Regions from separate parts of the Cytobacillus sp. FSL W7-1323 genome, predicted to be linked through region 1. Evidence: a T-box and tRNA genes for the amino acid it is inferred to sense, from the RefSeq annotation. Region 1 holds a T-box; the other holds one or more tRNA genes.
What was found. A T-box is a leader RNA that pairs with one kind of tRNA and senses whether it is charged. The one in region 1 lies ahead of leuS (leucine--tRNA ligase), so its partner is inferred to be a tRNA-Leu.
Positions count from the first base shown of each region.

Region 2: it encodes a tRNA-Leu, which carries the amino acid that the T-box ahead of leuS (leucine--tRNA ligase) is inferred to sense. The anticodon was not compared.

Region 1 is NZ_CP151998.1:3,553,671-3,561,283, forward strand. Features, by position in the region: gene MKX67_RS17835 (rhodanese-like domain-containing protein) at 1-125, opposite strand, end outside; gene leuS (leucine--tRNA ligase) at 251-2,665, opposite strand; T-box leader at 2,723-2,953, opposite strand; gene MKX67_RS17845 (hypothetical protein) at 3,139-3,492, shown strand; gene MKX67_RS17850 (MFS transporter) at 3,541-4,725, opposite strand; gene MKX67_RS17855 (glycogen biosynthesis protein GlgD) at 5,013-5,177, opposite strand; gene MKX67_RS17860 (YtzC family protein) at 5,192-5,455, opposite strand; gene MKX67_RS17865 (TIGR01212 family radical SAM protein) at 5,631-6,599, shown strand; gene MKX67_RS17870 (class I SAM-dependent methyltransferase) at 6,596-7,168, shown strand; gene MKX67_RS17875 (tetraprenyl-beta-curcumene synthase family protein) at 7,499-7,613, opposite strand, start outside.
Region 2 is NZ_CP151998.1:94,202-101,814, forward strand. Features, by position in the region: rRNA gene MKX67_RS00460 (23S ribosomal RNA) at 1-2,626, shown strand, start outside; rRNA gene rrf (5S ribosomal RNA) at 2,702-2,818, shown strand; tRNA gene MKX67_RS00470 (tRNA-Val) at 2,828-2,903, shown strand; tRNA gene MKX67_RS00475 (tRNA-Thr) at 2,921-2,996, shown strand; tRNA gene MKX67_RS00480 (tRNA-Lys) at 3,004-3,079, shown strand; tRNA gene MKX67_RS00485 (tRNA-Leu) at 3,089-3,173, shown strand; tRNA gene MKX67_RS00490 (tRNA-Gly) at 3,192-3,266, shown strand; tRNA gene MKX67_RS00495 (tRNA-Leu) at 3,273-3,361, shown strand; tRNA gene MKX67_RS00500 (tRNA-Arg) at 3,371-3,447, shown strand; tRNA gene MKX67_RS00505 (tRNA-Pro) at 3,452-3,528, shown strand; tRNA gene MKX67_RS00510 (tRNA-Ala) at 3,546-3,621, shown strand; rRNA gene MKX67_RS00515 (16S ribosomal RNA) at 3,805-5,353, shown strand; tRNA gene MKX67_RS00520 (tRNA-Ile) at 5,453-5,529, shown strand; tRNA gene MKX67_RS00525 (tRNA-Ala) at 5,545-5,620, shown strand; rRNA gene MKX67_RS00530 (23S ribosomal RNA) at 5,880-7,613, shown strand, end outside.

The DNA.
Region 1 (7,613 bases):
TTCGCACCAGGAATAATTCCTTGAGCTACTTCGTCATCTTCCCTTACATCTACAAGTTCAAGTTGTTCTCCAGCTTCTATCTTTTTCAGTAATTCTTCTGTTGTGATTTCTTTCATTTCAGTCATCATCAACCACCCTTTCCATTATCATTATCTTTATTCTAAAGAAGTGTTGATCGAAATGCGAATATTACAGTCTCATAGGGAAAGGGTAGCTCTTTTCATTAAGCTACCTCTTTTCCTAAATAATCTTAATTAGCGACAATATTCACTAGCTTCCCAGGAACAGCAATTACTTTTCTTACTGTTTTGCCATCAATTTGTTCTTTGATTTTATCATCTTCCATGGCAATTTGTTCTAGCACATCCTTTTGTGCATCAACGGGTACCATTAATTTAGCCTTCACTTTACCATTGATTTGGATAACGATCTCCACTTCATCATCTGTCATTTTCGCTTCGTCATATGCTGGCCAAGCTTCATAAGAAATGGTTCCTGTGTGACCAAGTATCTCCCATAGTTCTTCAGCAATATGTGGAGCAATTGGAGCCAACATTTTTACGAACCCTTCTGCATAAGCCTTTGGAAGAATATCAGCTTTGTAGGCTTCATTGACGAAAACCATCATTTGTGAAATTGCTGTATTGAAGCGCAAACCTTCAAAGTCCTCTGTTACTTTTTTGACTGTCTGATGATACACTTTTTCCAGTTGAGACACTTCTACATCCTGCACTTTGTTGCTTAATGTATGATCTTCTTCAGCAATTAAACGCCAAATACGGTCTAAGAATCGTCTAGAGCCATCTAATCCATTTGTAGACCAAGCAATTGAGGCATCAAGTGGTCCCATAAACATTTCATATAAACGAAGCGTATCCGCTCCATGGCTTTCTACAACGGCATCAGGATTAACAACATTTCCTTTTGACTTACTCATTTTTTCATTATTTTCCCCAAGAATCATGCCTTGGTTAAATAATTTTTGGAATGGTTCTTTCGTATCAACTACACCTATATCGTATAATACTTTATGCCAGAAACGAGCATATAATAAGTGAAGAACCGCATGTTCAGCGCCACCAATATAAATATCAACCGGTAACCACTCTTTTAATTTTTCGGCATCAGCTAATGCCTCACTGTTTTTCGGATCAATATAACGTAAATAGTACCAGCAGCTACCTGCCCATTGTGGCATCGTGTTGGTTTCACGGCGACCTTTTTTACCTGTTTCAGGGTCAATAACATTAACCCACTCTTCAATATTAGCTAACGGTGATTCACCTGTACCAGATGGCTTAATCTCCGTTGTTGTTGGTAAAATTAACGGTAACTCTTCGTAAGGAACTCCCGTCATTGTACCATCTTCCCAATGAATAACAGGAATCGGTTCACCCCAATATCTTTGACGACTAAATAACCAATCACGTAAGCGATACGTCACTTTTTTCGTCCCAATCTCTTTCTCTTCTAGCCAAGCGATCATTTTTGTAATTGCTTCTTCTTTACCTAAGCCATTTAAGAAATCAGAATTAATATGTTCTCCTTCACCCGCATAAGCTTCTTTAGAAATATCTCCACCAGCTACGACTTCTTTAATAGTCAAGTTAAATTCTTTCGCGAAATCATAATCACGCTCGTCATGAGCTGGAACAGCCATAATGGCACCTGTACCATATGAAGCAAGCACATAATCAGCAATCCAGATAGGCATTTTTTCACCGTTAGCAGGGTTAATTGCATAAGCACCTGTGAATACACCTGTTTTTTCTTTGGCTAAATCTGTTCTTTCTAAATCACTCTTTGTTTTAACTTTTTCAATATAAGTCTCAACTGCATTACGTTGCTCTTCTGTTGTAATTACATCAACTAGTTTATGCTCTGGGGCAAGGACAGCATATGTCGCACCAAATAATGTGTCTGGGCGTGTCGTAAACACTTCAAACGTACCTTTGTCACCTTCGATATGGAAAGTCACTTCAGCACCTTCAGAACGACCAATCCAGTTGCGCTGCATATCCTTCAAGCTTTCTGGCCAATCAAGTAAATCAAGATCTTCTAGTAAACGGTCAGCATAAGCTGTTATTTTTAACATCCATTGGCGCATCGGTCTTCTTTCAACAGGATGGCCTCCACGTTCACTTTTCCCATCAATTACCTCTTCATTAGCTAGCACAGTTCCAAGTGCAGGACACCAGTTCACTGCTACTTCATCGATATAAGCAAGACCTTTTTCATAAAGCTTTAAGAAAATCCATTGCGTCCATTTATAATATTCCGGATCTGTTGTGTTAATTTCACGATCCCAGTCATAAGAAAATCCTAATGATTTAATTTGACGGCGGAATGTATTAATGTTTTTCTCGGTAAATTCAGCTGGGTCATTCCCTGTATCAAGGGCATATTGTTCAGCAGGTAAACCAAATGCATCCCATCCCATTGGGTGAAGAACATTATACCCTTGCATTCTTTTCATACGGGCAAGAATATCTGTTGCTGTATATCCTTCAGGGTGTCCTACGTGTAAACCTACACCAGACGGATAAGGAAACATATCTAACGCATAGAACTTTCTCTTCCCTTTTTCTTCACCCGTTTTAAATGTTTTTTGTTCTTCCCAATAGTGTTGCCACTTACCTTCAATTTGCTGATGATTAAAGCTCATCTTCTTTCCTCCTAAAAATGCTACGTTTTTAAGTATAAAAAAACCCCTCATCCCTCAAAAAGGGACGAGAGGATTATGTATATCTCCCGCGGTACCACCCACATTAACAGTTTACGGTTAACTGTTCACTTCATTCATCCTTAACGCGGAGTACGGCAAGCATTACTGTCATTTTCACACTTGCTGCTCAGTAGGTGAGTTCATGAAAGGAGCTGACTAGCTTACACCAACCGCTAGCTCTCTAATATCAGGCTTCCTAGCATTACTATTCCTCATCATTGCAGTTATAAAATATTCATATTGACATTGTAATCAATTTCAATGGTTGATGCAAGTAGGCTTTCACAAGTTACTATAGATAAGTATAAGCTATTCAAGAAAAATGAAAACGTGTCAATTTTTTAATCCATGTATTACTCTTCCTTATTTTGCCCATAACTATAGTAAAAAATAAGGAAAGGTGATTTCATATTATGAAAGGTATCGCTTTTATTAATGAAAAGTGGATTATGAATGATTATAAAACGCTAGATGAAAGCCTTGAAGTTCAGAAGCAATCCATCCAGACGTTCATTGAAAATAACCAAATGAAAACCATTAAATTAAATCCTTATCAATTACATGATTACTACACCATTCCACATGCCTTATATTATGATTTAAAACAAACCAAACCGAAGTTAGATTGCCTGATACTCTACTCCGAAAAAGTCATTGAAAGTTTTATCGAGGCCTATCCCGCTCGTTGGTTGATCTTGAAAAGTTTCTTTCATAAAGTCATTTTTCTAGATGAAGTTCAATCACATCATTACCAGGATATTATCTGAATGGTTAAGTAGAGAGCCCCTGGATTTTTTATCTACGGGGCTCGCTTTTTATGAAGGTATAGCTGGCAAAACTTTTTTCTTTTTAAGCTTCTTATCATAAACAACTGTTGTATATACGGAGATGAGCAGTAATGCCATTAATATACCGAAAAGCATCTTCACACCGTATACATCCACGAGTACGCCCCCAAGTAATGGCCCAATCATTCTTCCTCCTGTAGAGACACTGTTAACAATCCCTTGATAGAACCCTTCTTTACCTTTAGGTGCTAAGTCATTAGCAATTGTAGGTACCGCTGGCCATACGAGCATTTCCCCAATGGTTAAAATAATCATTGCTGTGACAAAGCCGGAAAAGGCAACTGCATTTCCTACAACAGCAAAAGAAATAGCAAAAATAAAAATACCAATAATAATTTGTACTTTTAATGATTTTATTCTTTTAACTAGAAGACTAATTAATGGTTGCGCAAGTACAATCATGGCGCCATTTATTGTCCATAGCATACTGTATTGTTTTAAAGAAATCCCAATTTGTTGAGTATATGCTGAGATAGTCGATTGCCATTGCACATAGCCAATACAACATAATAGATAACCGATTAATAAAACGAATAAAGCGTTTAATTTAGGATTACCGCGAAATTTTTGTGCTGTTTTTATTTCATTTGGTTGACTAACAGACTTTACTTCCATTTTTCGATAGCTAGTAATAGCTATCAAGAAAAACAAGATATACATTAGACAATTAGCGATAAAGATATAATTGAAAGAAAATGAAGCTATATACCCTGCCATTGCTGCACCTAATGCTACACCTAGATTTGTCGCTACATACATCGCATTAAACGCTTTTCTGCCGCCCTCTTTCCATACACTTCCTGCCAATGCATACATAGAAGGAAACACGATCCCTGAGCCAAAACCTAAAATCGTCAATAATACAATGTATTCCGGCCATCCGTGTTTAAAGACCATAATAATGAGTGAAGATAACGAAATGACTATGCCTAATAAGATCGAACGATAGCCACCTAATTTATCAAACAGCACACCACCAACTAGATTGCCTATGACTGTTGCTGCTGAATTGATCATTAAAACAATGCCGGCAATCGATAAAGACTTTCCTAATACTTCATGCATATAAATGGTGTTTAAAGGCCATAAAAAAGAGGAACCTGTTACATTAACAGCCATTCCAATTACTAATAACCACAAAGCTCGAGGCATCATCCATACCCCTTTCAAATTCTATTCATTTCATTCCATTTCGAATTCCAAAATAAATTCTATTCGTTTTTTATGATGGATTCAATACTAATTTTGTGACAGATTTAGACATCTATCTAATCTATACATATAAATGAATAATTACTCTTGAATCTAAGCATAAACGGAAGGAATGGATGAATTTATGTATGAAATATACAGAAATATTTTTTAATTTATCATAACCATACACAAGCAAACTCCACGAGAATTGCTTGTGTACAGATCATTTACTAAATACATATTATTTATTCTGGATGAAATTTAGATTTAACGGGTTGCCCACCTGTTTCCTCATATTTCTTTTTAGATCGTGGGATCACATTGGCACTACCGAATTCTACCTCTTGGTTATTGATACCATTTCTTGTTTTTTGCTCTGGATTGTTTTGTTTTGACTTTTTTCTAACCAATTGTTATTCACCTCTTAATGGGGAGTAATGATCATTTGATTTTGTAACTGCTGTAGCTGTAATCTCATTCGATGAAGTTCTTCCCTCTGCGCATCTGTAGCACTATGAGACATCGTCATCAAATCATTGTAGGCTTGTTCGATATGAGCAAGCGCTTTAGCATAGTCTTGATCGTTATAATGTTCTTGCATTTGCCCATCTTTAAACTGCATGTTAGCAAATTCAATGACTTCTTCACATTGTTGCATTAATTGTTGTACGGAATCACGGGTTGCCATAAAAGCCTTCCCCCTCTTTTTTAATGAAATGTACGAAGCAAATACGCCTCAATGATAGTATTTACCGAGTGTTCGATTTCTACTAATTGAAATGTTATCAATGTGTAATTGAGTTGATGATTTCTTTCATGATAATATTGAATTTGTCACAGTGGTGACTTTAGGAGGGCTGACTTTGGATTTACTGACTCAATTTCCATATACAAATGATCAAAAACGTTATCATACATGGAACTTTCATTTAAAAAAACATTTCGGGCACAAGGTCTTTAAAGTTGCTTTGGATGGAGGCTTCGATTGTCCTAATCGGGATGGTACTGTCGCTCATGGTGGCTGTACATTTTGCAGCGCAGCAGGATCAGGTGATTTTGCCGGTAATCGTGCAGAACCATTAGACGTACAATTTATTAAAATCAAGGATAGTATGCATAAGAAATGGAAAAACGGAAAATACATCGCCTATTTTCAGGCATTCACAAATACCCATGCACCTGTTGAAGTACTAAAAGAAAAGTATGAATTTGTTTTAAAACAAGAAGGGGTTGTTGGCTTATCTATTGCCACAAGGCCTGATTGTTTACCAGATGATGTCATAGATTATTTAGCTGACCTTAATAAAAGAACATACTTATGGGTTGAATTAGGCCTACAAACCGTTCATGAAAAAACAGCCCAATTAATTAATCGTGCACATGATTATGATTGCTATAAAGAAGGAGTAAAGAAACTTCGTCAACATGATATACGTGTCTGTTCTCATATCATTAATGGTTTACCTGAAGAGTCACCTGAAATGATGATGGAAACAGCACAAGAGGTTGCAAAATTAGATGTACAAGGAATTAAAATACACTTATTACATCTATTAAAAGGAACACCGATGGTTAAGCAATATGAAAAGGGAATGGTTTCATTCCTTAGCCGAGATGAATACATTCAGTTAGTTTGTGACCAATTAGAGATTTTACCTAAAGAGATGATTGTTCATCGCATCACTGGCGATGGTCCCATCGACCTTATGATTGGTCCTATGTGGAGTGTGAATAAATGGGATGTGCTAAATGGCATTGATCATGAACTGAAGCAAAGAGATAGCTGGCAAGGTAAATATTATCAACCATTTACCGAGGAGGTGAGCTCTTGAAGCTAGAACGTATTCTACCATTTGCGAGAGAACTACTACAGAAAGCAATTGCACCAGGAGACGTCGTGGTTGATGCTACACTTGGAAATGGACATGACACATTATTTTTAGCTCAGCTCGTTGGCGAACATGGCAGAGTATATGGATTCGATATCCAAGATGAAGCCATACAGTCTACCCAAATAAAACTTGATGAACATGAACTTTCTAATCGTACTGTTCTATTCAATCGTGGTCATGAGCATGTGACTGCTTGCATTCCACCAATCCATTTCGGCCGTATCACTGGCGCTGTTTTTAATCTCGGGTACTTACCTGGTGGAGACAAAACGATTGTCACAAGACCGAGAACAACCATTTCCGCGATTGAACAGTTAATTGATATGATGGCACCTGAAGGCATCATTATTTTGGTGATTTATCACGGCCATCCAGAAGGTGCTGTTGAGCGTGACTATATTTTGCGTTACTTGAAAACCATTGATCAAAATACTGCTCATATTTTGCAATATCAATTCATTAACCAAGCTAACCGTCCACCTTTTATTGTTGCGATTGAGAAAAGGTAAGTTAAGACAAAGAAACACTCCCGAACAGACAAGAACAAATTTGTTCTTGTTTTTTTTATTCTCGTTTACTTTTGTTTGAATCGAATCTGAGTTATCCTAGTCTACTTGTAGCCTTTTCTTAATGGTTGACTAGATGCCGCTTGCGAGTCAGATTTTTCCGAGTTAGAGTATCCTGTTCCTGCTTTTCTCTTGTTTTCTGGATTGATTCCGATTTATTGAGCTAGAAGCCCCTTACTAATGTTCCACGATGATGACAAGTTTTATGGGCTGGAGAACTTTATTCTGCAAATTTTATCGTTAGACATGATTTTAAGCTATTAACCGCGCGATTCATGAACGCACAACCCCCTGCCTACTTTTTAATGCGCGATAGGCACGACCATTAATATAAAAAAAGAGGCTTGAGAATCCACCAGATTTAATCATCTTTCTTGCTAGTTTTTTC
Region 2 (7,613 bases), 1.1 Mb from region 1:
TCTATACGGAGTTACAAAGGAACGAGATAGACGAAGAGGTCTGGAAAGGCCCGCCATAGGAGGTAAAAGCCCTGTAGTTGAAACTTCGTTCCCTCCAGAGTGGATCCTGAGTACGGCGGGACACGAGAAATCCCGTCGGAAGCAGGGAGGACCATCTCCCAAGGCTAAATACTCCCTAGTGACCGATAGTGAACCAGTACCGTGAGGGAAAGGTGAAAAGCACCCCGGAAGGGGAGTGAAAGAGATCCTGAAACCGTGTGCCTACAAGTAGTTAGAGCCCGTTAATGGGTGATAGCGTGCCTTTTGTAGAATGAACCGGCGAGTTACGATTACATGCGAGGTTAAGTTGGACAGACGGAGCCGTAGCGAAAGCGAGTCTGAATAGGGCGAATGAGTATGTGGTCGTAGACCCGAAACCAGGTGATCTACCCATGTCCAGGGTGAAGTCCAGGTAACACTGGATGGAGGCCCGAACCCACGTACGTTGAAAAGTGCGGGGATGAGGTGTGGGTAGCGGAGAAATTCCAATCGAACTTGGAGATAGCTGGTTCTCTCCGAAATAGCTTTAGGGCTAGCCTCATGCGTAAGAATCTTGGAGGTAGAGCACTGTTTGGACTAGGGGCCCTCATCGGGTTACCGAATTCAGACAAACTCCGAATGCCAAAGATTTATCCATGGGAGTCAGACTGCGAGTGATAAGATCCGTAGTCAAGAGGGAAACAGCCCAGACCACCAGCTAAGGTCCCAAAGTATACGTTAAGTGGAAAAGGATGTGGAGTTGCTTAGACAACCAGGATGTTGGCTTAGAAGCAGCCACCATTTAAAGAGTGCGTAATAGCTCACTGGTCGAGTGACTCCGCGCCGAAAATGTACCGGGGCTAAACGTATCACCGAAGCTGTGGATTGAACATCGTTGATGTTCAGTGGTAGGAGAGCGTTCTAAGGGCGTTGAAGCTAGACCGTAAGGACTGGTGGAGCGCTTAGAAGTGAGAATGCCGGTATGAGTAGCGAAAGATGGGTGAGAATCCCATCCACCGAATGCCTAAGGTTTCCTGAGGAAGGCTCGTCCGCTCAGGGTTAGTCGGGACCTAAGCCGAGGCTGAAAAGCGTAGGCGATGGACAACAGGTTGATATTCCTGTACCACCGTATTCTGTTTGAGTGATGGGGGGACGCAGGAGGATAGGGTAAGCGCACTATTGGATGTGCGTCTAAGCAGTTAGAGGGACCATGAGGCAAATCCCATGGTCACATACCTTGAGCTGTGATAGCGAGGGAAATTTAGTACCGAAGTTCTTGATTCCACACTGCCAAGAAAAGCCTCTAGCGAGGAATAAGGTGCCCGTACCGCAAACCGACACAGGTAGGCGAGGAGAGAATCCTAAGGTGAGCGAGAGAACTCTCGTTAAGGAACTCGGCAAAATGACCCCGTAACTTCGGGAGAAGGGGTGCTCATTAGGGTGTTAAAGCCTTGATGAGCCGCAGTGAATAGGCCCAGGCGACTGTTTAGCAAAAACACAGGTCTCTGCGAAGCCGCAAGGCGAAGTATAGGGGCTGACGCCTGCCCGGTGCTGGAAGGTTAAGAGGAGAGGTTAGCTCACGCGAAGCTTTGAATCGAAGCCCCAGTAAACGGCGGCCGTAACTATAACGGTCCTAAGGTAGCGAAATTCCTTGTCGGGTAAGTTCCGACCCGCACGAAAGGCGTAACGATCTGGGCACTGTCTCAACGAGAGACTCGGTGAAATTATAGTACCTGTGAAGATGCAGGTTACCCGCGACAGGACGGAAAGACCCCGTGGAGCTTTACTGTAGCCTGATATTGAATTTTGGTACAGCTTGTACAGGATAGGTAGGAGCCTTAGAAGCCGGAGCGCTAGCTTCGGTGGAGGCGTCGGTGGGATACTACCCTGGCTGTATTGAAATTCTAACCCACATCCCTTATCGGGATGGGAGACAGTGTCAGGTGGGCAGTTTGACTGGGGCGGTCGCCTCCTAAAGAGTAACGGAGGCGCCCAAAGGTTCCCTCAGAATGGTTGGAAATCATTCGTAGAGTGTAAAGGCACAAGGGAGCTTGACTGCGAGACCTACAAGTCGAGCAGGGACGAAAGTCGGGCTTAGTGATCCGGTGGTTCCGCATGGAAGGGCCATCGCTCAACGGATAAAAGCTACCCCGGGGATAACAGGCTTATCTCCCCCAAGAGTCCACATCGACGGGGAGGTTTGGCACCTCGATGTCGGCTCATCGCATCCTGGGGCTGTAGTCGGTCCCAAGGGTTGGGCTGTTCGCCCATTAAAGCGGTACGCGAGCTGGGTTCAGAACGTCGTGAGACAGTTCGGTCCCTATCCGTCGTGGGCGCAGGAAATTTGAGAGGAGCTGTCCTTAGTACGAGAGGACCGGGATGGACGCACCGCTGGTGTACCAGTTGTCTTGCCAAAGGCATCGCTGGGTAGCTATGTGCGGAAGGGATAAGTGCTGAAAGCATCTAAGCATGAAGCCCCCCTCGAGATGAGATTTCCCATAGCGCAAGCTAGTAAGATCCCTGAAAGATGATCAGGTTGATAGGTTAGAGGTGTAAGTGTGGCGACACATGTAGCTGACTAATACTAATCGATCGAGGACTTAACCAAACAGGCGATTACTCAATAAATATCTTCTTCAACATTACCTAGTTTTGAGGGAACGATTCCCTTACAATTTCATAGTCCGGTGGCGATAGCGAGAAGGTCACACCCGTTCCCATACCGAACACGGAAGTTAAGCTTCTCAGCGCCGATGGTAGTTAGGGGCTGTCCCCTTGTGAGAGTAGGACGTTGCCGGGCATACATATTGGAGGATTAGCTCAGCTGGGAGAGCATCTGCCTTACAAGCAGAGGGTCGGCGGTTCGATCCCGTCATCCTCCACCATTTTTTTGTGTTTATTTGCCGGCCTAGCTCAATTGGTAGAGCAACTGACTTGTAATCAGTAGGTTGGGGGTTCAAGTCCTCTGGCCGGCACCACTTGTACGAGCCATTAGCTCAGTTGGTAGAGCATCTGACTTTTAATCAGAGGGTCGAAGGTTCGAGTCCTTCATGGCTCACCATTTATATATGCGGGTGTGGCGGAATTGGCAGACGCACCAGACTTAGGATCTGGCGCCGCAAGGCGTGGGGGTTCGACTCCCTTCACCCGCACCATTTTTATTTTGAATATTTGCGGAAGTAGTTCAGTGGTAGAACATCACCTTGCCAAGGTGAGGGTCGCGGGTTCGAATCCCGTCTTCCGCTCCAATAAGTGCCGGGGTGGCGGAACTGGCAGACGCACAGGACTTAAAATCCTGCGGTAGGTGACTACCGTACCGGTTCGATTCCGGTCCTCGGCACCACTTATTGATGCGCCCGTAGCTCAATTGGATAGAGCGTTTGACTACGGATCAAAAGGTTAGGGGTTCGACTCCTCTCGGGCGCGCCATAAACGGGAAGTAGCTCAGCTTGGTAGAGCACTTGGTTTGGGACCAAGGGGTCGCAGGTTCGAATCCTGTCTTCCCGACCATTTTTATTACTCTTTTTGGGGCCTTAGCTCAGCTGGGAGAGCGCCTGCTTTGCACGCAGGAGGTCAGCGGTTCGATCCCGCTAGGCTCCACCAAAAACATTTTAAAAAAGTTATTGACATAACAAGTTAAGATGTTGTATGATTATAAAGTCGCTTCTGAAGCGAATGAGATTGTTCTTTGAAAACTGAACGAACGTAAAACGTCAAGCGTAATTCTAAAAAAGCTGATTTATCAGCAACAAAGCACCATAGGTGCAAATGAGCTAATCAAACACTTTATTGGAGAGTTTGATCCTGGCTCAGGACGAACGCTGGCGGCGTGCCTAATACATGCAAGTCGAGCGAATCTGAGGGAGCTTGCTCCCAAAGATTAGCGGCGGACGGGTGAGTAACACGTGGGCAACCTGCCTGTAAGACTGGGATAACTCCGGGAAACCGGGGCTAATACCGGATAATATCTATTTATACATATAATTAGATTGAAAGATGGTTCTGCTATCACTTACAGATGGGCCCGCGGCGCATTAGCTAGTTGGTGAGGTAACGGCTCACCAAGGCGACGATGCGTAGCCGACCTGAGAGGGTGATCGGCCACACTGGGACTGAGACACGGCCCAGACTCCTACGGGAGGCAGCAGTAGGGAATCTTCCGCAATGGACGAAAGTCTGACGGAGCAACGCCGCGTGAGTGATGAAGGTTTTCGGATCGTAAAACTCTGTTGTTAGGGAAGAACAAGTATCGGAGTAACTGCCGGTACCTTGACGGTACCTAACCAGAAAGCCACGGCTAACTACGTGCCAGCAGCCGCGGTAATACGTAGGTGGCAAGCGTTGTCCGGAATTATTGGGCGTAAAGCGCGCGCAGGCGGTTCCTTAAGTCTGATGTGAAAGCCCACGGCTCAACCGTGGAGGGTCATTGGAAACTGGGGAACTTGAGTGCAGAAGAGGAAAGTGGAATTCCAAGTGTAGCGGTGAAATGCGTAGAGATTTGGAGGAACACCAGTGGCGAAGGCGACTTTCTGGTCTGTAACTGACGCTGAGGCGCGAAAGCGTGGGGAGCAAACAGGATTAGATACCCTGGTAGTCCACGCCGTAAACGATGAGTGCTAAGTGTTAGAGGGTTTCCGCCCTTTAGTGCTGCAGCAAACGCATTAAGCACTCCGCCTGGGGAGTACGACCGCAAGGTTGAAACTCAAAGGAATTGACGGGGGCCCGCACAAGCGGTGGAGCATGTGGTTTAATTCGAAGCAACGCGAAGAACCTTACCAGGTCTTGACATCCTCTGACAATCCTAGAGATAGGACTTTCCCCTTCGGGGGACAGAGTGACAGGTGGTGCATGGTTGTCGTCAGCTCGTGTCGTGAGATGTTGGGTTAAGTCCCGCAACGAGCGCAACCCTTGATCTTAGTTGCCAGCATTCAGTTGGGCACTCTAAGGTGACTGCCGGTGACAAACCGGAGGAAGGTGGGGATGACGTCAAATCATCATGCCCCTTATGACCTGGGCTACACACGTGCTACAATGGATGGTACAAAGGGCTGCAAGACCGCGAGGTTTAGCCAATCCCATAAAACCATTCTCAGTTCGGATTGTAGGCTGCAACTCGCCTACATGAAGCCGGAATCGCTAGTAATCGCGGATCAGCATGCCGCGGTGAATACGTTCCCGGGCCTTGTACACACCGCCCGTCACACCACGAGAGTTTGTAACACCCGAAGTCGGTGGGGTAACCTTTTGGAGCCAGCCGCCTAAGGTGGGACAGATGATTGGGGTGAAGTCGTAACAAGGTAGCCGTATCGGAAGGTGCGGCTGGATCACCTCCTTTCTAAGGAATATACGGAATTGACTTGATGTTAGACTGTTCGTTCAGTTTTGAGAGTGCAATCTCTTTGATATGATTAAATACTTTACCGTGAAGTTATGTGGGCCTATAGCTCAGCTGGTTAGAGCGCACGCCTGATAAGCGTGAGGTCGATGGTTCGAGTCCATTTAGGCCCACCATTTTAACTTTAATACGGGGCCTTAGCTCAGCTGGGAGAGCGCCTGCTTTGCACGCAGGAGGTCAGCGGTTCGATCCCGCTAGGCTCCACCAACAAATCGTTCTTTGAAAACTAGATAATGTAATGAAGAAGATTACCGAGTAATCGCCACCTTAGTTATTTTTTCTCTCTATATATTATAGATTGATTTAAGATACTAAACTTTTTTAATAAACACAACCGAGAGGGTTGTGAGAAGCAAGCAGTTCAAGGAAGCGAGCGAGGAAACACCGGAGTGTGCGTCTTGTGCACATGAGGATGTTGACGAGTGAGCTGACGCCGAAATGCGTAGCTTATCGCAAGCCGAACAATGGTTAAGTTAATAAGGGCGCACGGTGAATGCCTTGGCACTAGGAGCCGATGAAGGACGGGACTAACACCGATATGCTTCGGGGAGCTGTAAGTAAGCTTTGATCCGGAGATTTCCGAATGGGGAAACCCCCTATCCGTTATGGGATAGGATCCATACCTGAATACATAGGGTATGGAAGGCAGACCCGGGGAACTGAAACATCTAAGTACCCGGAGGAAGAGAAAGCAAACGCGATTCCCTGAGTAGCGGCGAGCGAAACGGGATTAGCCCAAACCAAGAGGCTTGCCTCTTGGGGTTGTAGGACATTCTATACGGAGTTACAAAGGAACGAGATAGACGAAGAGGTCTGGAAAGGCCCGCCATAGGAGGTAAAAGCCCTGTAGTTGAAACTTCGTTCCCTCCAGAGTGGATCCTGAGTACGGCGGGACACGAGAAATCCCGTCGGAAGCAGGGAGGACCATCTCCCAAGGCTAAATACTCCCTAGTGACCGATAGTGAACCAGTACCGTGAGGGAAAGGTGAAAAGCACCCCGGAAGGGGAGTGAAAGAGATCCTGAAACCGTGTGCCTACAAGTAGTTAGAGCCCGTTAATGGGTGATAGCGTGCCTTTTGTAGAATGAACCGGCGAGTTACGATTACATGCGAGGTTAAGTTGGACAGACGGAGCCGTAGCGAAAGCGAGTCTGAATAGGGCGAATGAGTATGTGGTCGTAGACCCGAAACCAGGTGATCTACCCATGTCCAGGGTGAAGTCCAGGTAACACTGGATGGAGGCCCGAACCCACGTACGTTGAAAAGTGCGGGGATGAGGTGTGGGTAGCGGAGAAATTCCAATCGAACTTGGAGATAGCTGGTTCTCTCCGAAATAGCTTTAGGGCTAGCCTCATGCGTAAGAATCTTGGAGGTAGAGCACTGTTTGGACTAGGGGCCCTCATCGGGTTACCGAATTCAGACAAACTCCGAATGCCAAAGATTTATCCATGGGAGTCAGACTGCGAGTGATAAGATCCGTAGTCAAGAGGGAAACAGCCCAGACCACCAGCTAAGGTCCCAAAGTATACGTTAAGTGGAAAAGGATGTGGAGTTGCTTAGACAACCAGGATGTTGGCTTAGAAGCAGCCACCATTTAAAGAGTGCGTAATAGCTCACTGGTCGAGTGACTCCGCGCCGAAAATGTACCGGGGCTAAACGTATCACCGAAGCTGTGGATTGAACATCGTTGATGTTCAGTGGTAGGAGAGCGTTCTAAGGGCGTTGAAGCTAGACCGTAAGGACTGGTGGAGCGCTTAGAAGTGAGAATGCCGGTATGAGTAGCGAAAGATGGGTGAGAATCCCATCCACCGAATGCCTAAGGTTTCCTGAGGAAGGCTCGTCCGCTCAGGGTTAGTCGGGACCTAAGCCGAGGCTGAAAAGCGTAGGCGATGGACAACAGGTTGATATTCCTGTACCACCGTATTCTGTTTGAGTGATGGGGGGACGCAGGAGGATAGGGTAAGCGCACTATTGGATGTGCGTCTAAGCAGTTAGAGGGACCATGAGGCAAATCCCATGGTCACATACCTTGAGCTGTGATAGCGAGGGAAATTTAGTACCGAAGTTCTTGATTCCACACTGCCAAGAAAAGCCTCTAGCGAGGAATAAGGTGCCCGTACCGCAAACCGACACAGGTAGGCGAGGAGAGAATCCTAAGGTGAGCGAGAGAACTCTCGTTAAGGAACTCGGCAAAATGACCC